One region of the Streptomyces sp. 7N604 genome, then DNA from elsewhere that is predicted to be linked to it. Evidence: riboswitches for the same ligand, from Rfam matches in the RefSeq annotation. Region 1 holds a riboswitch; each other region holds the start of a gene.

Region 1 (4,204 bases):
GGAGCTTCTCCTGCACCGTGTGCTTGTGTCGCTTCAACGCGGCCTGGCTGCATCGCAGTTCCGCGACCTTCTCGCCCGCCTCGGCCCGTACCTGCTCGATGTCGCGCAGCTGCCGCTGGATGCCGCTGACCGCGGCGGCCTGGCGGCTGCCCGCCCGCTCGACGGCGGCGGCGCGCTCGAGGTAGTCGTCGGGGGATGAGGAGAGCGCGAGCTGGACGGCGGGGTCGATGCCGCCCGAGCGGTACTGGGCGGTGGCGATCGAACCGAGCGCGTTCCGGGAGGCGTTCAACCGCCCGGACCTGCGCGCGGCCTTGTCGCGCAGCCGGTCCAGCTCCTTCTGCGCCCTGCTGGTCTTCTCCCTCGCGCCGTTGTACTTCTCCGTCGCGACTTCGGCTTCGTGGTGGAGCCGGTCGACCTTGGCCTTGACCTGGGCGGGCGTGAGGCTGGGCTCGGCCTGCGCGGCGCCGACGACGCCGGTTGCGCCTGCCGCGCTCGCGAGGGCGAGCGTCGCGGCCGTACGGGCTGCGGTACCGCCTCTCATGCCCGTGATGCCCGTGATGCCGGTGAACGTGCCGGTGAGCGTGCCAGTGAGCGATCGCTGCCTGGGCTTCCTGTGCGAGGCCACGGCGGCCGTCACTTCCTTCCTGCCTTTCCGGTGGCCGTGCGGGGGTCGCCACCGGGGCGCGTGGGGGCGCCTCGGTGGAGGACGCTAGACCTCCGTGTTACGGGCAGGTGTCGTGATGACCGGGATTGGAACGTTTAAGAGCGGCACTGAACAGAAGCGGCGGGTGAACTCCCGGGTGCTGCCGCCTTCTTGGTGCGGCCGTGACCGAAGCGGCGATTGAGGCGCACCTCGGTGGAGACCGGTGCTACGGGCCCGGCTACGCTCCGCCGCATGGACGTACTCATCAGTGTCTTCGTCGGCTTGCACATCATCGGCATCGCGGCCCTGCTCGGCGGCTTCCTCACGCAGATGAAGGCAATGAGCGCTGGAACGGCCCGCTTCAACCCGGCCATGCTGCACGGCGCGCTGACCATGCTGATCACGGGCGTCGCGCTGGTCGGCCTCAACCAGGCCGACGACCAGGCCGTCAACAACGTCAAGATAGGCGTGAAGCTCGCGCTTCTGGTCGTCATCCTCGGCCTGGTCTACGTGAAGCGGGACGAGGAGAAGGTCGACAAGGCGGCCTTCGGCACGGTCGGCCTCCTCACCGTCGCCAACATCTTCATCGCCGTCCTCTGGACCTGACCTGCCGATCCGGCGGGGCGGGCCGCGGGGGCGCACGAACGCTCCCGGGGCCCCTCCCGCGCGGCTGTGCCGGCGCGTGGGCTATGCCGGGCGGACGCTGCCGTAGATCGGCATGTACGTGATCGCCTCGGTGCGGACGTTCGCGCCCGGCTTCGGTGCATGGATCATCTGGCCGTCGCCTATGTAGAGCCCGACGTGGCTGATGTCGTCGTAGAAGAAGACGAGATCGCCCGGCTTCAGGTCCTCCGTGGCGACCCGCGTGCCGACCTTCACCTGGTCCCAGGTCGTGCGCGGCAGCGAGACCCCGGCGTACTTCCAGGCGGCCTGCGTGAGCCCCGAGCAGTCGTACGAGTTCGGGCCTGTCGCCCCCCACACGTACGGCTTGCCTATCTGGGCCCGCGCGAAGTCGATGGCCTTGGCGGCCTTGGTGGCGTACGAGTCGGCGCCCGAGTCCGTACCCGAGTCCGAGCCTCCGTCGGTCGAACCGGAGCCGTCGTTCTGCTCCTGCTCCTGGCGCTCCCGCTCCAGGCGCGCCTTCTCCGCCTGCTGCCGCGCCAGTTCCTCCGCCTTGCGCCGGGCCTCGGCCTCCCGCTTGCGCTCGAGCTCCGCCAGCCGCGCCTTCTCTTCGGCCGTCAGCTTCGACAGCAGCTCGCGCGCCTCCGAGAGCTTGCCCTGCACGGACTCCTTGGTGGTGCGGAGCTCCTTCTGCGACTCGGTCAGCGACGCGAGGCTCTCGGCGGCCTCGGCGCGCTTCTTCGACGCGGCCTCCTGCTCCGTCTGGAAGTCCTCGACGGCCTGCCGCTGCCGGCCGGTCATCCGGGACATCAGATGGTCCTGGTCGAAGTAGCTCTGCGGGTCGTCGGCGAGCATCATCGTCGCCGTCGAGGCCATGCCCCCATTGCGGTACTGCGCGGCCGCGTAGCTGCCCAGCATGCGCCGCGCCTCGTTGAGTTTGTCCGTCCGCTTCGCGACGTCGTCGAGCAGCCGGTCGACCTTGGTGCGCTGCTTCTCGCTGCGCTCCTTGGCCTGGTTGTACTGCTGCGTTGCGGTGCCGGCCTGCCGGTAGAGCTCGTCGACCTTCTTCTGGACTTCCTCGATGCTCTGCTTCGGCTCGTCCGGCGCGGCCTGCGCGCTCTGGGAGAGCAGGCTGACCGAGGCGAGGGCCGCGGTCGTCAGTCCGACGGCCGCGCGGCCGGAACCGGGGGACGTGAACATTCGAGTCCGCCGTTTGCGGTGCGACGCCAAGGCGCGCGACTCCTTCCGTGGACCGCCTACCGGGTTAGCTGTCGGGTTCGGGCGATCGGAAGGCTGCCCTACGGCCACCGCGCGCCGCCACGCTCTGACACGCGTGCGTGCGGGGGCCGATTCACCCCGGTCGTACGTTGGGTCCCCGGCTCCGGATGCCTTCGGGCGTCCTCGGGACGTCCTTCGGGCAGCGCCGGACTCGGCGGAGGCTGCCCGTGCCGACGCGGTCGCCGGCAGGGGGATCGGGCCGCCTGAGCGAGCACGGTAGCCAACGTGTGGGGCGGTTGTGAAGGCTGATGTTCGATATGCCCGAAACCTTTTCGTGACCTTTCTGCGGCGCGATCGTTTAGGGCGAAATGTGCCCCTCCCGCAGCGGAGGGGCGGGAACCGGCGTGGGCTGTCAGCCCCGCGGCCTAGACTCGGTGAACGATGAGCAGCCTCTTTGACGACAGCTTCCTGGCGGACCTCGAGCACCCGGCAGAGCCCCCGGCCGGACTCCCGGGGCCGGGTCACCCTGGCCACATGGGTCCCTCCGGCCACGCCGGCCACTCGGGGCACCCCGGCGAGGAACACCCGCCCCCGCCGCCCGAGGACAGGGGCCCGGAGGAGATCCCGGCCGACCTCTTCGGGGGCCGCTTCGACGCTGGCGCCGACCAGGATGCGCGGGAGCGCTACTACCGCAACGGCGCCCCGCGGCCCGCCGTTGACCCCGCCGCGCTGCTCGAGGGGCTGAACGAGCAGCAGCGCGCCGCCGTCGTCCACACCGGCTCTCCGCTGCTCATCGTCGCCGGCGCCGGATCCGGCAAGACCCGCGTGCTGACGCACCGCATCGCGTATCTGCTGGGCGCGCGCCGCGTGCACCCCGGCCAGATCCTCGCGATCACCTTCACCAACAAGGCCGCGGGCGAGATGAAGGAGCGCGTCGAGCAGCTCGTCGGGCCGCGGGCGAACGCGATGTGGGTGTCCACCTTCCACAGCGCCTGCGTCCGCATCCTGCGCCGGGAGAGCAAGAAGCTCGGCTTCACCTCCAGCTTCTCCATCTACGACGCCGCCGACTCCAAGCGCCTGATGTCCCTGGTCTGCCGCGACCTCGACCTCGACCCGAAGCGCTACCCGCCGAAGTCCTTCAGCGCGAAGATCTCCAACCTCAAGAACGAGCTCATCGACGACGAGGACTTCGCGGCGCAGGCGAGCGACGGTTTCGAGAAGACCCTCGCCGAGGCGTACGCGCTGTACCAGTCGCGGTTGCGCGAGGCCAACGCGCTGGACTTCGACGACATCATCATGACCACCGTCCACCTGCTCCAGGCGTTCCCGGACGTCGCGGAGCACTACCGGCGCCGCTTCCGCCACGTGCTGGTGGACGAGTACCAGGACACCAACCACGCGCAGTACACGCTGGTGCGTGAGCTGGTGGGGACCGGTGAGACCGCGCCCGATCTCAACGTGGCCGAGTTGTGCGTCGTCGGCGACGCCGACCAGTCGATCTACGCCTTCCGCGGCGCGACCATCCGCAACATCCTCCAGTTCGAGGAGGACTACCCCGACGCCACCACGATCCTGCTGGAGCAGAACTATCGCTCCACGCAGACGATCCTCAGCGCCGCGAACGCCGTCATCGAGCGGAACGCCAACCGCCGCCCCAAGAACCTGTGGACGGAGGCGGGGGCGGGCTCCGCGATCACCGGCTATGTCGCGGACACCGAGCAC
Region 2 (4,204 bases), on a different contig from region 1:
AACGTGGGCCGGTCCTCCGCAGTCCGGAGGCCGTCCCGAGGGCACGGCGATCCTTTTCCTGCTGTCGGCGCAGAACGACCTCTTCTCCGCGATGCACCGGCTGCCGCACGACGAGGTCTGGCACTTCTACCTCGGGGACACGGTGGAACTGCTGCTCCTGGAGCCGGACGGCGCATCACGGGTGGAGGTGCTCGGCCAGGACGTGCGCGCCGGGCAGCACATCCAGTACGTCGTGCCGGGCGGCACCTGGATGGGCGCGCGGGTGCGGCCCGGCGGCAGCCACGCGCTCCTGGGATGCACGCTTGCCCCGGGGTTCCTCCCCGCCGACTACGAGGGCGGCGAGGCGGACGAGCTGGCCGCGCGCTACCCGCGGCACGGTGATCTCATCCGGGCCCTGTGCCGCAGCTCATGACCCGTCTTCCGTATCCACCCTCGTATCCATCCCCGTGTCCACACCGGCACAGCACGACGAAGGCGCCCGCCCCCCGGCATAGCGGGGAGCGGGCGCCTCATGGAGTCAGGAGAGAAGACTCCGGCCGCGTCGACCCGTGTCAGATGCTGACGCCGTGCGCACGCAGGTAGGCGAGCGGGTCGATGTCCGAGCCGTAGTCCGGGCCGGTCCGCACCTCGAAGTGCAGGTGCGGGCCACTGCTGTTGCCGGTGGAGCCGGACAGGCCGATCTGCTTGCCGCCGGTCACCGCCTGGCCGGCCGAGACGGACAGCGAGGACAGGTGGGCGTACTGGCTGTACTTGCCGTCCGTGTGGCGGATGACGACCTGGTTGCCGTACGCGCCGCCCCAGCCCGCCGAGACGACCTCACCCGGGCCGATGGACTTCACCGAAGTGCCGGTGGGCACGGGGAAGTCGGCACCGGTGTGGTAGCCGCTGGACCACATGGAGCCGGCCTGGTGGTACGGCGTGCCGAGGGCCGGGTCGGAGACCGGGGCGGTGAAGCCGGAGGCGCTCTGCTCGGAAGCCGGCTTGGCCTCCTGCTTCGGGGCCTCCTGCTTGGGGGCCTGAGCCTTGGGCGCCGCGGGCTTGGGGGCCTGCTTCTTCGGAGCCTCCTGCTTGGGGGCCTGCTGCTGCGGCGCGGCCTCGGCCTTGCCGCCGCCCAGGGCCAGCTTCTGGCCCGGGTGGATCAGGTCCGGGTCGCCGCCGACGACCTGGCGGTTGTCCTGGTAGACCCGCTGCCAGCCGCCGTCGATGTGCTTGGCGGTGGCGATCTTGTAGAGCGAGTCGCCCTTGACGACGGTGTAGGACTCGGGCTTCGCCGCGCCCTTGTCCGCCGTGTCGGCCTTGTCCTCGGCGGGGGCCGGGGCGGGCTTGGTCTCGGGCTTGCCCTGGGCCTGCTCGCCGCCGGTGGAGATCGCGGGGGCCGGACCGCCCTTGGCCAGGCCGGCCTTGGGGCCGCACACGGGCCAGGCGCCGGGGCCCTGGGTGTCGAGCACCTTCTCGGCGACGGCGATCTGCTGGTCCTTGGTGGCCAGGTCGGCGCGCTCGGCGTAGTCGGTGCCGCCGAAGGCCTCCCAGGTGCTCTGCGTGAACTGCAGGCCTCCGAAGAAGCCGTTGCCGTTGTTGATGCTCCAGTTGCTGGTGCTCTCGCACTCCGCGACCTTGTCCCAGGTGTCGACGGAGGCGGCGCTCGCCTGGCCGGCGGTGATGAAGGACAGACCGATACCGGCGCCGCTTGCGGCGGCGGCGAAAGTGGCCCGGGAAATCCGGCCGGGCTTGAAGCGGCGATGACGTCCGCGTGCAGACATAGGGATCTTCCTCTCCTACGCCTGCGAGGTGAGCTGTCGGGTTCGGGCTGGAGTTGCCCGGCCGTGACTTACGCAGCGGCGAGCGCTGCGGCACGTCTTCACCCCAAGCCGGACCACGCCGAGCGCGGTACGGCACTTACCTTTGGTTCCCCCGCTCCTGCCGTGGTGCGTTGTCGTTTCCCCCTCCGCCGGCGGCAGGACTCGGCGCTCCGGCAACAGGGCGCCCGCCCCTTTCGATGGGCAGGCAGCGGAAAAGTAAACACATCCATTTCTTCGCCACAAGTGGCGTGCATTCGCCTGATTCGCCATTGAACAGATCGACTCGGTAATGCGTCACGCTGCGCTGCCGATCTTGGTCCCAGAGCAATAGGCATTACTACTGAACGGCTCTCACAGTGGGCAGTACGTAACCAAGTTGGGAAAATCGCCGCCATTCGAGTGCGCGAAGTCACATTTAACCGGCGGTCTTTGTGAGATGGGTCACCGGCCGACTAATTGTCCGATTTGGTATCTGAATTCAGCTTTGGCGGATTGCAGGCATTAGAAGCCTCTTTGCCGCACGAGAATCTACCCGGCGAAACGGATGAATACGGACCAAGTTCCGGAGATGCGCCACAGCCGGGCCCTCTCCCGCGGCTATCGTGATCACCCCCGGTCGCGGATCTTGCGGAGTCGGAGTGCAGAGAGCGGAAGAGCTGATCGACACCAGGTCACAGGCGCCGCCGGAAGCCGGTGCGAATCCATCCCGTACGAGCTCCGGCGCGGGGCACCCCGACCGCCGTACGCGCCCCGACCGCCGTACGGGCGCCGACCGCCGGGCGTGGCCGCTCGCCGCGGCCGGAGCGCTCGCCGTCGCGGTGGCGGCCGCTGCGGCCACCGGGGTGGTCGGATGGCCGGAGCCCGGGGCCGTGCAGGCCTGGCGGACGATCTGCCTCGCCATCACGGTGCAGGCCCTGCCGTTCCTGCTGCTGGGCACCGCGCTCTCGGGAGCCATCAACGCCTTCGTCCCCGCGCACGTCTTCAGCCGCGCCCTGCCGAAGCGGCCCGCGCTCGCCGTCCCCGTCGCCAGCGCCGCGGGCGTCGTCCTGCCGGGGTGCGAATGCGCGTCCGTGCCGGTAGCGGGGAGCCTGATCCGCCGCGGGGTGCCGCCCGCGGCCGCGCTGGCCTTCCTCCTGTCCGCGCCCGCGGTGAATCCGATCGTGCTCGCTTCCACGGCGGTCGCCTTCCCGGGCGCCCCCGAGATGGTGGCGGCCCGGCTGCTCGCCTCGCTCGCGACCTCGGCGGTCATGGGCTGGCTCTGGATCCGCCTCGGCCGCGCGGAGTGGCTGCGGCTGCCGGCGCACCGGACCGGGCACCGGCCGGGACACAGCAGGTGGGAGGAGTTCCGGCTCGGCTTCCAGCACGACTTCCTGCACGCCGGCGGCTTCCTGGTGCTCGGGGCGATGGCCGCGGCGACCTTCAACGTCGCCGTGGAGCGCTCCGTGCTGGACACCTTCGCCGGATCGCCCTGGCTCTCCGTCATCTTCCTCGCCGCGCTGGCGATCGTGCTCGCCGTCTGCTCGGAGGCCGACGCCTTCGTCGCGGCGTCGCTGACCGGGTTCTCCCCCACTGCCCGGCTGGCGTTCATGGTGGTCGGGCCGATGGTCGACGTGAAGCTGATCGCCCTGCAGTCGGGCACCTTCGGACGCGCCTTCGCCGTACGGTTCTCGGCGGCCACCGCCGTGGTGGCCGTCGCCTGCAGCGCGCTGACCGGGTGGTGGGTGCTGTGAGGCGGAACGTCCAGGTGCTGCTGCTCCTGCTGTCGGGCGCCGGAGTGCTGCACATCTCGCTCTTCAGCGAGGTGTATCTGCGGTACGTGAAGGAGGGCCTGCGGCCGCTGCTGATCGTCTCGGGCGTGCTGCTGGTCGTCCTGGGGACGGTGGGCGCGGCTCGGGACGGCTTCCCCTTCGCCAAGCCCGCTGCCCCGTCCGATGCCCACGACGCCGACGGGGACGCCGACGCGGATCACGGGCACGGGCACGGGCACGATCATGGCAAAGGCCCGCGGATCGCCTGGCTGCTCTTCCTCCCCGCGATCACCCTGCTGTTCTTCACGCCGCCCGCCCTCGGCTCGTACACCGCCGCGCGGGAGAGCGACACAGCGGTCGCGGACGGAGGGCGGTTCTCCCCGCTGCCCGGCGGGTCCCCGCTCGTCATGCCCCTGTCGGACTTCAGCTCGCGGGCGCGGCAGGACCCCGGCCGGAGCCTGGAGGGCCGTACGGTCTCGATGACCGGCTTCGTCACGCCGGGCAAGAGCGGCGGCTGGTACCTGACCCGACTGGTGCTGAGCTGCTGCGCAGCCGACTCGCAGTCGGTCAAGGTCCGGATGCTCGGCACCGCTCCCCCGCCGGCCGACGCATGGGTCACCGTCACCGGCACCTGGCATCCCGTGGGCACGGTGGGCA
Region 3 (4,204 bases), on a different contig from region 1:
TGGACGGCGTGGCCACGATCATGGCGCGGGCGCTGTCGGAGGGCACCGACAAGCACACCGCGGAGGACTTCGCAGCGGAGCTGGAGCGCTGCGGCGCCACCCTCGACGCGCACGCCGACCACCCCGGCGTCCGCGTCTCCCTGGAGGTCCCGGCCTCCCGGCTGTCCAAGGCGCTCGGCCTGCTCGCCGACGCCCTGCGCGCCCCCGCGTTCCCGGACAGCGAGGTCGAGCGGCTGGTCCGCAACCGCCTCGACGAGATCCCGCACGAGCAGGCCAACCCGGCCCGCCGCGCCGCCAAGGAGCTCTCCAAGGAGCTGTTCCCGGCCACCTCCCGGATGTCCCGGCCCCGGCAGGGCACCGAGGAGACCGTCGAGCGCATCGACGCCGCCGCCGTACGGGCCTTCTACGAGGCGCACGTCCGGCCCGCCACCGCCACCGCGGTGGTCGTCGGCGACCTGACGGGCATCGACCTCGCCGCGGTCCTCGGCGACACCCTGGGCGCCTGGACCGGCACCACGGCCGCGCCCCGCCCCGTACCGCCGGTGACCGCTGAGGACACCGGCCGCGTCGTGATCGTCGACCGCCCCGGAGCCGTCCAGACCCAGCTGCTGATCGGCCGTATCGGCCCGGACCGCCACGACCGGGTCTGGCCCGCCCAGGTGCTCGGCATCTACTGCCTCGGCGGCACCCTCACCTCCCGTCTCGACCGGGTGCTGCGCGAGGAGAAGGGCTACACCTACGGCGTGCGCGCCTTCGGCCAGGTGCTGCGCTCGGCCCCGGACGGCACGGGCGCGTCCCTGCTCGCCATCAGTGGCTCGGTGGACACCGCCTCCACGGGCCCCGCGCTCGAGGACGCCTGGAAGGTCCTCCGCACGCTGGCGGCCGAGGGCCTGACGGACGCGGAGCGGGACACCGCCGTGCAGAACCTCGTCGGCGTCGCCCCGCTCAAGTACGAGACGTCGGCGGCGGTCGCGGGCACCCTCGCCGACCAGGTGGAGCAGCATCTTCCGGACGACTACCAGGGGCAGTTGTACGCGCGGCTCGCCGACACCGGCACCGTGGAGGCGACCGCGGCGGTCGTCAGCGCCTTCCCGTCCGACCGCCTGGTCACCATCCTCGTCGGCGACGCGTCCGCCATCGAGGAGCCCGTACGGGCCCTGGGCATCGGCGAGGTGAAGGTCGTCACCGGCTGACGTCGCGTCAAGCTCTCTCGCGGGAGTGACGAAGTACCCCGGAGCGTCCGTTGCTCCGGGGTACTTCCGTATGCCCGGGTTTGTTGATGAGTCGGCCGTTTGTTGTGTGGTGTCGGCTACAAACGCCCTGATTTCTTTGGCGATTGAAAGATGTCCCGTTTAGCGTCGGTCCGGCTGTCCGGCCGACCACGCGCCGCACCCGCGGCCCCGGGCAGTCATCGCCGAGTCCCCGTACGGCGCGAGCCAGGGGAGCCGGGGACCCGAACTGTGAGTCCCTGGGGTGAATCGGGCGCCTCCTGGCGGAGGGGCCCGTAGGAGACCTTCCTGCTCCGAACCCGTCAGCTAACCCGGTAGGCGAGAAGGAAGGAAAGGAGCACCGCCGCCGCATGGCGTCGTTCACCCGTGCCACCGGGAAGCACCGCCGTCCGAGCCGCCTCGTCCGCTCGGGCGCGAACATCGCAGGCATAGCCACCCTCGCCACCACTGGCGTCGTGGCCTCCCTCGCCTCGGGCTCCGCGCTCGCCGCGCCCGCTCAGCCGCCCGAGGCCGAACAGACCGGGCTGCGCCAGGCGATCGTCCTGGACGACTCGCTCGCCGAGACGATCAGCGCCCAGGCGCAGGCCCAGCGGACCGCGGCCGACGAGGCCGCCGCGCGAGCCAGGGCCGAGGCCGAGGCGAAGAAGCGGGCGGCGGAGGCCAGGGCCAGAAAGGAGCGCGCGGCGCGCGAGGCCGAGCGCAAGCGGCTGAACGCCTTCGTGCTGCCGGTCGAGGGCAGCTATATCTCCACCGCGTACGGGGCGGGGGGCGGCGCCTGGTCCTCCGGGGCCCACACCGGCGTGGACTTCCACGCCGCGGCCGGAACCTCGGTACGCGCGGTGGGCGCGGGCACCGTCGTCGAGGCGGGCTGGGCCGGCGCGTACGGCTACAACGTCGTGATCAGGATGAAGGACGGCACGTACACGCAGTACGGCCACCTGTCGGCGATCCGCGTCTCCGTCGGCCAGAGCGTCACCCCGGGGCAGCGGATCGCCCTGTCGGGCAGCACGGGCAACACCTCGGGTCCGCACCTGCACTTCGAGGCCCGTACGTCCGCCGACTACGGCTCCGACATGGACCCCGTGGCCTATCTCCGCTCGCACGGAGTGCGTATCTGACCCGTTTCGTGGCCTGTTTCACAGCCGCTCTGGCCAAAAGATATCCATGTTCCGGCCCCGCCCGTCGGAAATTCCACCGCATTGCAATAGAGTCCCTGAACAAGCAGCGATCGAGCATGTTTCACGGGGATTAAAGCGGAGGACCGGCTATGCGGGGTCGGATGTGAACGGCGATGCGGTGGCCACGGGCCGCATTCCGGCGCACGCGGTGTGCCAGGCGATCCGGGACGACATCGTCTCCGGCGTGCATCCCCCCGGCAGCAGACTGACCGAGGAGGTCCTGGCCCGCCGCTACGGCGTCTCCCGCGTCCCGGTCCGCGAGGCCCTGCGCACCCTGGAGTCCGAGGGCTTCGTGACCACCCGCAGGCATGCCGGAGCCTGCGTCGCCGAGCCGTCGGAGCAGGAGGCGGCCGACCTCCTCGACATCCGTGCCCTGCTGGAGCCGCTGGGCGCCGCGCGCGCCGCACAGCGCCGTACCGAAGCGCACCTCAAGGTGTTGCGCGGGCTCGTGCGGCTGGGTCAGGAGCGCGCCCGCCGCGGGCACTTGGCGGATCTGCGGTCGCTGGGCGGCTGGTTTCACGAGACCCTGGCCCAGGCCTCGGGCAGCCCCAGCCTCGCCGCCCTGCTCACCCAGGTCCGCCGCAAGATCACCTGGGTGTACGCGTCGGACGCGCCGGTCAGGGCCGCCGACTCCTGGGAGGAACACGCGGCCATAGCCGACGCGGTGGCCCGGGGCGACGCCGACCGCGCGCGTGCCCTGATGACCGTGCACACCGAGCGCTCCCTCGCGGGCTACCGGCTGCGCCGCCCGGGCCATGTGAGAACTTCGAAACACTCCGTAAACAGATTGAGCGCGCAGAATTAACAGAACTCCCGTATACAACGAGGGGCGAATTCCGCGCGGAAAAGAAAAGCGACTTCCGAACGACGGAGCCGCGGTGGCCATAAAGGTCCACCGCGGCTCGTTTGCGTATTTCGCCGAGTCGGGTCCGGACGGTTCAGACAGTCTCCGGAAGCTCTTCGAGACCCTCGGCGACCAGCTTGGCCAGACGGTCCAGAGCGATGTCGGCGCCATCGGCGTCCGACGCGAGAACGATCTCCTCGCCACCCTGGGCGCCCAGGCCGAGCACGGCGAGCATGGAGGCGGCGTTGACCGGGTTGCCGTCGGGCTTGGCGATCGTCACGGGGACGCCTGCGGCGGTCGCCGCGCGGACGAAGATCGAAGCAGGCCGGGCGTGCAGGCCCTCGTTCCAGCCGACGGTGACGCGGCGCTCAACCATGGTGCTGCCCTTCGGGTCGTGTCAGGTTTCCCGACGTTGTCTAGACCAGTAGTTCCGTCCAGTCTCTCACGGCGCACGGAGTGCTCCGCTCCGCCCCGCGCCCGTACGCTTGTCCCCATGCAGACGACGCCGGAACACGCCTACCCGGCCCACTGGGAGGCCGACGTCGTGCTGCGTGACGGCGGCACGGCACAGATCCGGCCGATCACTCCGGACGATGCGCAGCGCCTGGTGCGCTTCTACGAGCAGGTCTCGGACGAGTCGAAGTATTACCGCTTCTTCGCACCGTACCCTCGGCTCTCCGACCGCGATGTGCACCGGTTCACTCACCACGACTACGTCGACCGGGTCGGCCTCGCGGCCACCGTCGGCGGGGACTTCATCGCGACCGTGCGCTACGACCGGATCGACGCCGACGGACGGCCCGCCACCTCCCGCCCGTCGCCCACCGCCACCGTCAACGGACGCTTCGCGACCTCTCCCGATATCGCCGACGAGGCCGAGGTCGCCTTCCTGGTCCAGGACGCCCACCAGGGCCGCGGCGTGGCCTCCGCCCTCCTCGAGCACATCGCAGCCG
Region 4 (4,204 bases), on a different contig from region 1:
CATGTAGGCCCGGACGGCCTGCGCGATGCGGGACGGTACCTCGGCGGGGGCCCAGGAACCGCCCTTGTCGGTGAAACGCCCGTCCACCTGGTCGGGGTCGGATGCCTTTCGGGCGGCGAACAGCTCGTCCCCGACACAGGTCAGCCGGATGTCCGCACGCTTGGGTACGCGCTGCTGAAGGAGAGTGGGGCCGGCCCCGACTTCCGCGAAGTCCGCATCCGGCTCGATACGGGTGGTGGGCAGGGCCATCGGCGGGTCGCTGGGGTGCGCTCCCGAAACCGACTTCACCACGAGGTCCCGGTGCTCCATGGCGAACTCGCGTGCCACCTGCGGAAAGGTGGTGATCAATGTGGGGGGTACGGCGAAGCCGCTGCGGTGGGCGACGCGCAGCTGCCACGGTTTGCAGCGGGCCTGCACGGCCGCGACGGGGTGGTTCATCCAGCGCACGCCCGTGCAGTACAGCGTTCCGTACAGGGCCTGTGTGGACTCGGCCGTGAGCCATGCGGACTGCTCGAGGGCGTGAGCTCCGGGCTCGCCGGGTCTTCGTATCCATATCGAGCGCAGTCCGCTCATGCTGACCACACGGCCACCATCGGCCGAAAGGTATCCGTGGAAGTCGCCCTTGACGTATTCGGCGGACAGGGCGGCCTGGCCGGGGAGGTCGGCGGGGTCCAGGCGTACGACCGGGACGCCCGCGTCGTGCAGGGCGGACACCACCATGTCCGCGGTCACGTCCTCCGCGCAGGTGAGTACGAGCACCGTCATGGTCCCGTCAGTCATCGAAGTGCGTTTTGGAACCGGCGGTGGAGGCGGTGGTGCCGGTCGCCAGCAGCAGGGCGCGGTCGCTGATGGCCGGGCGTCCGTCGGGCAGGACGTTCAACTGCCGTGTGGATTCATAGGTATAAGGAGTCGTGACGGGTGGGTGGACGGCCGGGCGGGCGTAGTTCAGCGCGAAAGGTCTCATCGTGTCTCCTCGGGCTTGCCGGGAGGGGGGTGGCGGGTTCTGGATTTGCCCATCGGGCGCAGGTATCCAGCAGGTTGGGGCAGGTGGGAATGCAGCCCGGTCGGTACCAGGCCATTCGGAACATCGGCAACGATCGGTGGGGTGCCGAGCGCGCAGCACCGACAACGTCTCTCCGATTGCAACGCCGACCGCGCTGAAATCCGGTCGGCCTCGCCCGGCACGCCGCCGGGGAGGTATGGCCCGCCACCGGCTCCGTGCTCGTACGTATGACGGGGTGACCCTGTCTACGGCTGAGATCGCACAGGTCCGGGCTGCATTCCTTCACCATCTGCGCACAGAGAACGGGCGTAGCCGACCATCGCACCGAGCCTGTGGCGGAATCTTCGATCCGGGGTGAGGTGTCAGGTCTCCACGCCGCGGTCCCGCAGCCAGTCCAGAGGGTCGACGGCGGATCCGTAATCGGGGGTAGTGCGCACCTCGAAGTGCAGGTGGGGCCCGGTGACATTGCCGGTGGCCCCGGAAAGTGCGATGCGGTCGCCCGTGCCTACCGTGGCGCCTGGTGACACATCGATCTGTGACAGATGCGCGTACTGCGTGTACTCGCCGTCGTCGTGCTTGATGACGACCTCGTAGCCGAAGGCGTTGTCCCAGCCCGCCGAGACCACGGTGCCGCCGGTGGCGGCTCTCACGGTGGTGCCGGTCGGCACGGCGAAGTCCTGGCCGGTGTGGCCGTTGGACCAGATGTCGCCGCTGTCCTGGAAGCCGGCGGTCAGGATGCCGCCGCTGACCGGGAGGACGGCGCTCGGGGCCGTCTCCTCCGTGCTCGAGCTGTACGAGGCTTGGGTGCCCGTCGTGGTGCCGGTGCTGTTGTCGCCGGTGCTCGTGCCGGTATCGCCTGCGCCGTCGAGCGACAGTTTCTGCCCGATCGAGAGCAGGTCCGGGTCGTCGCCTATGACGGACCTGTTGTCCTCGTAGAGCTTCTGCCAGCCGCCCTCGATGCCCTGTTCCTCCGCGATCGTTGACAGGGTGTCGCCGGAGGAGACGGTGTAGGTGTCGCTGTCACCGTCCAGAGCGCTGGCGGTGCCGGCTCCGATGACCGGAAGAGCGAGGGTCGCACCGGTGGCGCTGACGCGGCTGACGAGGCGGCGAGTGGTGTGACGGGGGCGTGGGGCGCGGTGTCGTCCAACTGCAGACGTCAAGGTGGCTCCGTACTCCGAACGCCTGCGAGGTGAGCTGTCGGGTTCGGGCTGGAGAATTGCCCGGCCGTGTGCTGCTACGGCTTCACCCCTAGCCGCCCGGCACGCAAGGCCCGATACGGCGAAAGTGGGTCCCCCACTCCTGCCCTGCGGTGTAGTGACGTGCTGCCGCGCGGCCAGGGGCAGGACTCGGCGGTCCGGCCACGCGGTGTTCGTTGTCGAACGCCGAGCACGCTAGAGGAACCATGTGTTCGAACACAAGGCCTTCACAAGCGGATCCGAGTCAACTGACTTTCTTTACCTGGGAGTTCGGGATGGGTAATCACGATATCCGCGCAAAGGAGGATGCCGGTGCACGCGCTTGCGAGCCAGGACACCACGACGTGGCGGGCGGTCCCTAAGCCGACACAGGGGACATGAGTGGCCGGTTTGGGTCCATCGCCTTCTTGGGTGATCAGCCCAACACTTCGGGACGAACTGCTCCACGATGCTCCTGTGCCCAGGAATCCACCCCATAACTGCGCGGCGTCGCGGCGGAACGGCTTGCTCGCGCGCGGCCGGTCAACTTTCTGCTGTCTGTGCAGGTGGCCCTTAAGCCGCGTATCAGAAGTGCTGGAGGTCATAGCCATTGGGTAACTCTGCATGTCCCGTGGCGGCTATTGGGCGTGGTGGCCGGGAGCGCCCGGAGAGTGGTGATCACCGCAAGGGAGGCCGCTGGAATCCCACGCGATCGTCAGCTGATCACCCGTCAAATACGTTTCTGCATCCGCCAGGAGAGGCTCCGCGGGCGGACGAAGAGCGCCCGGTGCGCTTCGAGCGGTTCGGATGGGTATATCGCCTTGTACCCCATGAAGGGTGGAGGGCGGAAAAGCGGGGGCATAGGCGGGCGCTTAAGATCTTTCCGACACGCGCCCGTTCGGAGAACTGGCTACACTCGCGCCGCATGAGTAAGGCAAGCAGAAGCCGCATACGGCGGGATAATCGAAATCGCCAGATATTCGTCGACGCTTCCAGTCGGCGCAGGAACGTCCTGTGGTACGCGGCCATGGCTGTCGGAGCCGCTTGCACCGGCTATCTGCTGCTGCTGGTCGCCGCGCTCTCCGGGGTGCTGCAACAGCACGTAGAGAAGAAGCCGCCCAGGACCGTCGAGCCGTCCACCACGGACAGCGACCGTCCTGGGTCCGAGCCCTCGGCAGACCTCACGGCCCCTGCCCGCGTCGTGGCCACAGTCTCCTCCGTCCCGACCTCCACTGCACGCCCGGCGGCCGAGCCGGCCGACGCCTCGCCGCCCCCCACAGCCACCACGGCGGCTCCGGCAACAACCAGTCTCCCCGGCCATGGAAGGACCAGGGCAGCCCTGGTCAGAGCCAACCCGTCCCCGCGTGGAGGCACTGTCAGGTGAGTCCTCGGCACGCGCAGCACCGTGACCCGCGTGGGCACTGGCTCCTGCTGATCCTGGTCCTCTCCGCGGTCGCCGCCGCCCTGCTCTTCGAAGGCTGGACCACCCACGCGGTCGCCGAAGCGCAGACGAAGCGCGACTGCACCGAACCCGTACCGAAGGCCGCGGACACCGGCGACCCGGTGGTGCGCATCACCGGGGACAAGGTGGAGACGGCAGCCATGCCCGCACGTACCGTTGCCCTCACCTACGACAGCGGACCCGACCCCGTGTGGACCCCGCGCCTGCTCGACCTGCTGCGCAAGCACCATGCCCACGCCACCTTCTTCCTCTCCGGCGCCCAGGCCGCCCGGGAACCGGACCTGGTGCGGCGGATCCGCGCCGAGGGCCACGAGATCGGCTCGTTCACCTACAACAAGACCGACTTGGGCTCGGTATCGGCCTTCCGTAACCGGCTGGAGCTGTCGCTCACGCAGACGGCGCTGGCGGGCAGCGCAGGAGTCAGCACCTCGCTGCTGCGGCTGCCGAACACCACCCAGGCGGACACGATGTGCGGCGGCGAGTGGAGGGCGGCGCGGCGCGCCGCCGCAGACGGCTACCTGCTGGTCGCCGCCGACGGTCCGTACCGGAAGCCGTCGCAGGGCC

Evidence for each region. A riboswitch is a leader RNA that binds a small molecule or an ion and turns the genes downstream of it on or off. The one in region 1 is predicted to bind cyclic di-AMP.
Region 2: another riboswitch for cyclic di-AMP. It lies ahead of ACTWP8_RS04360 (transglycosylase family protein); the one in region 1 lies ahead of ACTWP8_RS17500 (NlpC/P60 family protein).
Region 3: another riboswitch for cyclic di-AMP. It lies ahead of ACTWP8_RS03255 (M23 family metallopeptidase); the one in region 1 lies ahead of ACTWP8_RS17500 (NlpC/P60 family protein).
Region 4: another riboswitch for cyclic di-AMP. It lies ahead of ACTWP8_RS10225 (M23 family metallopeptidase); the one in region 1 lies ahead of ACTWP8_RS17500 (NlpC/P60 family protein).

Annotation. Positions count from the first base shown of each region.
Region 1 is NZ_JBQQBX010000014.1:158,559-162,762, forward strand. It holds gene ACTWP8_RS17490 (NlpC/P60 family protein) at 1-625, opposite strand, end outside; gene ACTWP8_RS17495 (hypothetical protein) at 896-1,249, shown strand; gene ACTWP8_RS17500 (NlpC/P60 family protein) at 1,331-2,464, opposite strand; cyclic di-AMP (ydaO/yuaA leader) riboswitch at 2,503-2,672, opposite strand; gene pcrA (DNA helicase PcrA) at 2,924-4,204, shown strand, end outside.
Region 2 is NZ_JBQQBX010000003.1:116,598-120,801, forward strand. It holds gene ACTWP8_RS04355 (cupin domain-containing protein) at 1-412, shown strand, start outside; gene ACTWP8_RS04360 (transglycosylase family protein) at 552-1,760, opposite strand; cyclic di-AMP (ydaO/yuaA leader) riboswitch at 1,764-1,940, opposite strand; gene ACTWP8_RS04365 (permease) at 2,618-3,529, shown strand; gene ACTWP8_RS04370 (TIGR03943 family putative permease subunit) at 3,526-4,204, shown strand, end outside.
Region 3 is NZ_JBQQBX010000002.1:231,149-235,352, reverse strand. It holds gene ACTWP8_RS03260 (M16 family metallopeptidase) at 1-1,193, shown strand, start outside; cyclic di-AMP (ydaO/yuaA leader) riboswitch at 1,403-1,564, shown strand; gene ACTWP8_RS03255 (M23 family metallopeptidase) at 1,580-2,347, shown strand; gene ACTWP8_RS03250 (GntR family transcriptional regulator) at 2,511-3,212, shown strand; gene ACTWP8_RS03245 (HPr family phosphocarrier protein) at 3,346-3,627, opposite strand; gene ACTWP8_RS03240 (bifunctional acetate--CoA ligase family protein/GNAT family N-acetyltransferase) at 3,745-4,204, shown strand, end outside.
Region 4 is NZ_JBQQBX010000007.1:199,670-203,873, forward strand. It holds gene tgmB (ATP-grasp ribosomal peptide maturase) at 1-765, opposite strand, end outside; gene tgmA (putative ATP-grasp-modified RiPP) at 773-964, opposite strand; gene ACTWP8_RS10225 (M23 family metallopeptidase) at 1,366-2,163, opposite strand; cyclic di-AMP (ydaO/yuaA leader) riboswitch at 2,167-2,294, opposite strand; gene ACTWP8_RS10230 (hypothetical protein) at 3,206-3,562, shown strand; gene ACTWP8_RS10235 (bifunctional polysaccharide deacetylase/glycosyltransferase family 2 protein) at 3,559-4,204, shown strand, end outside.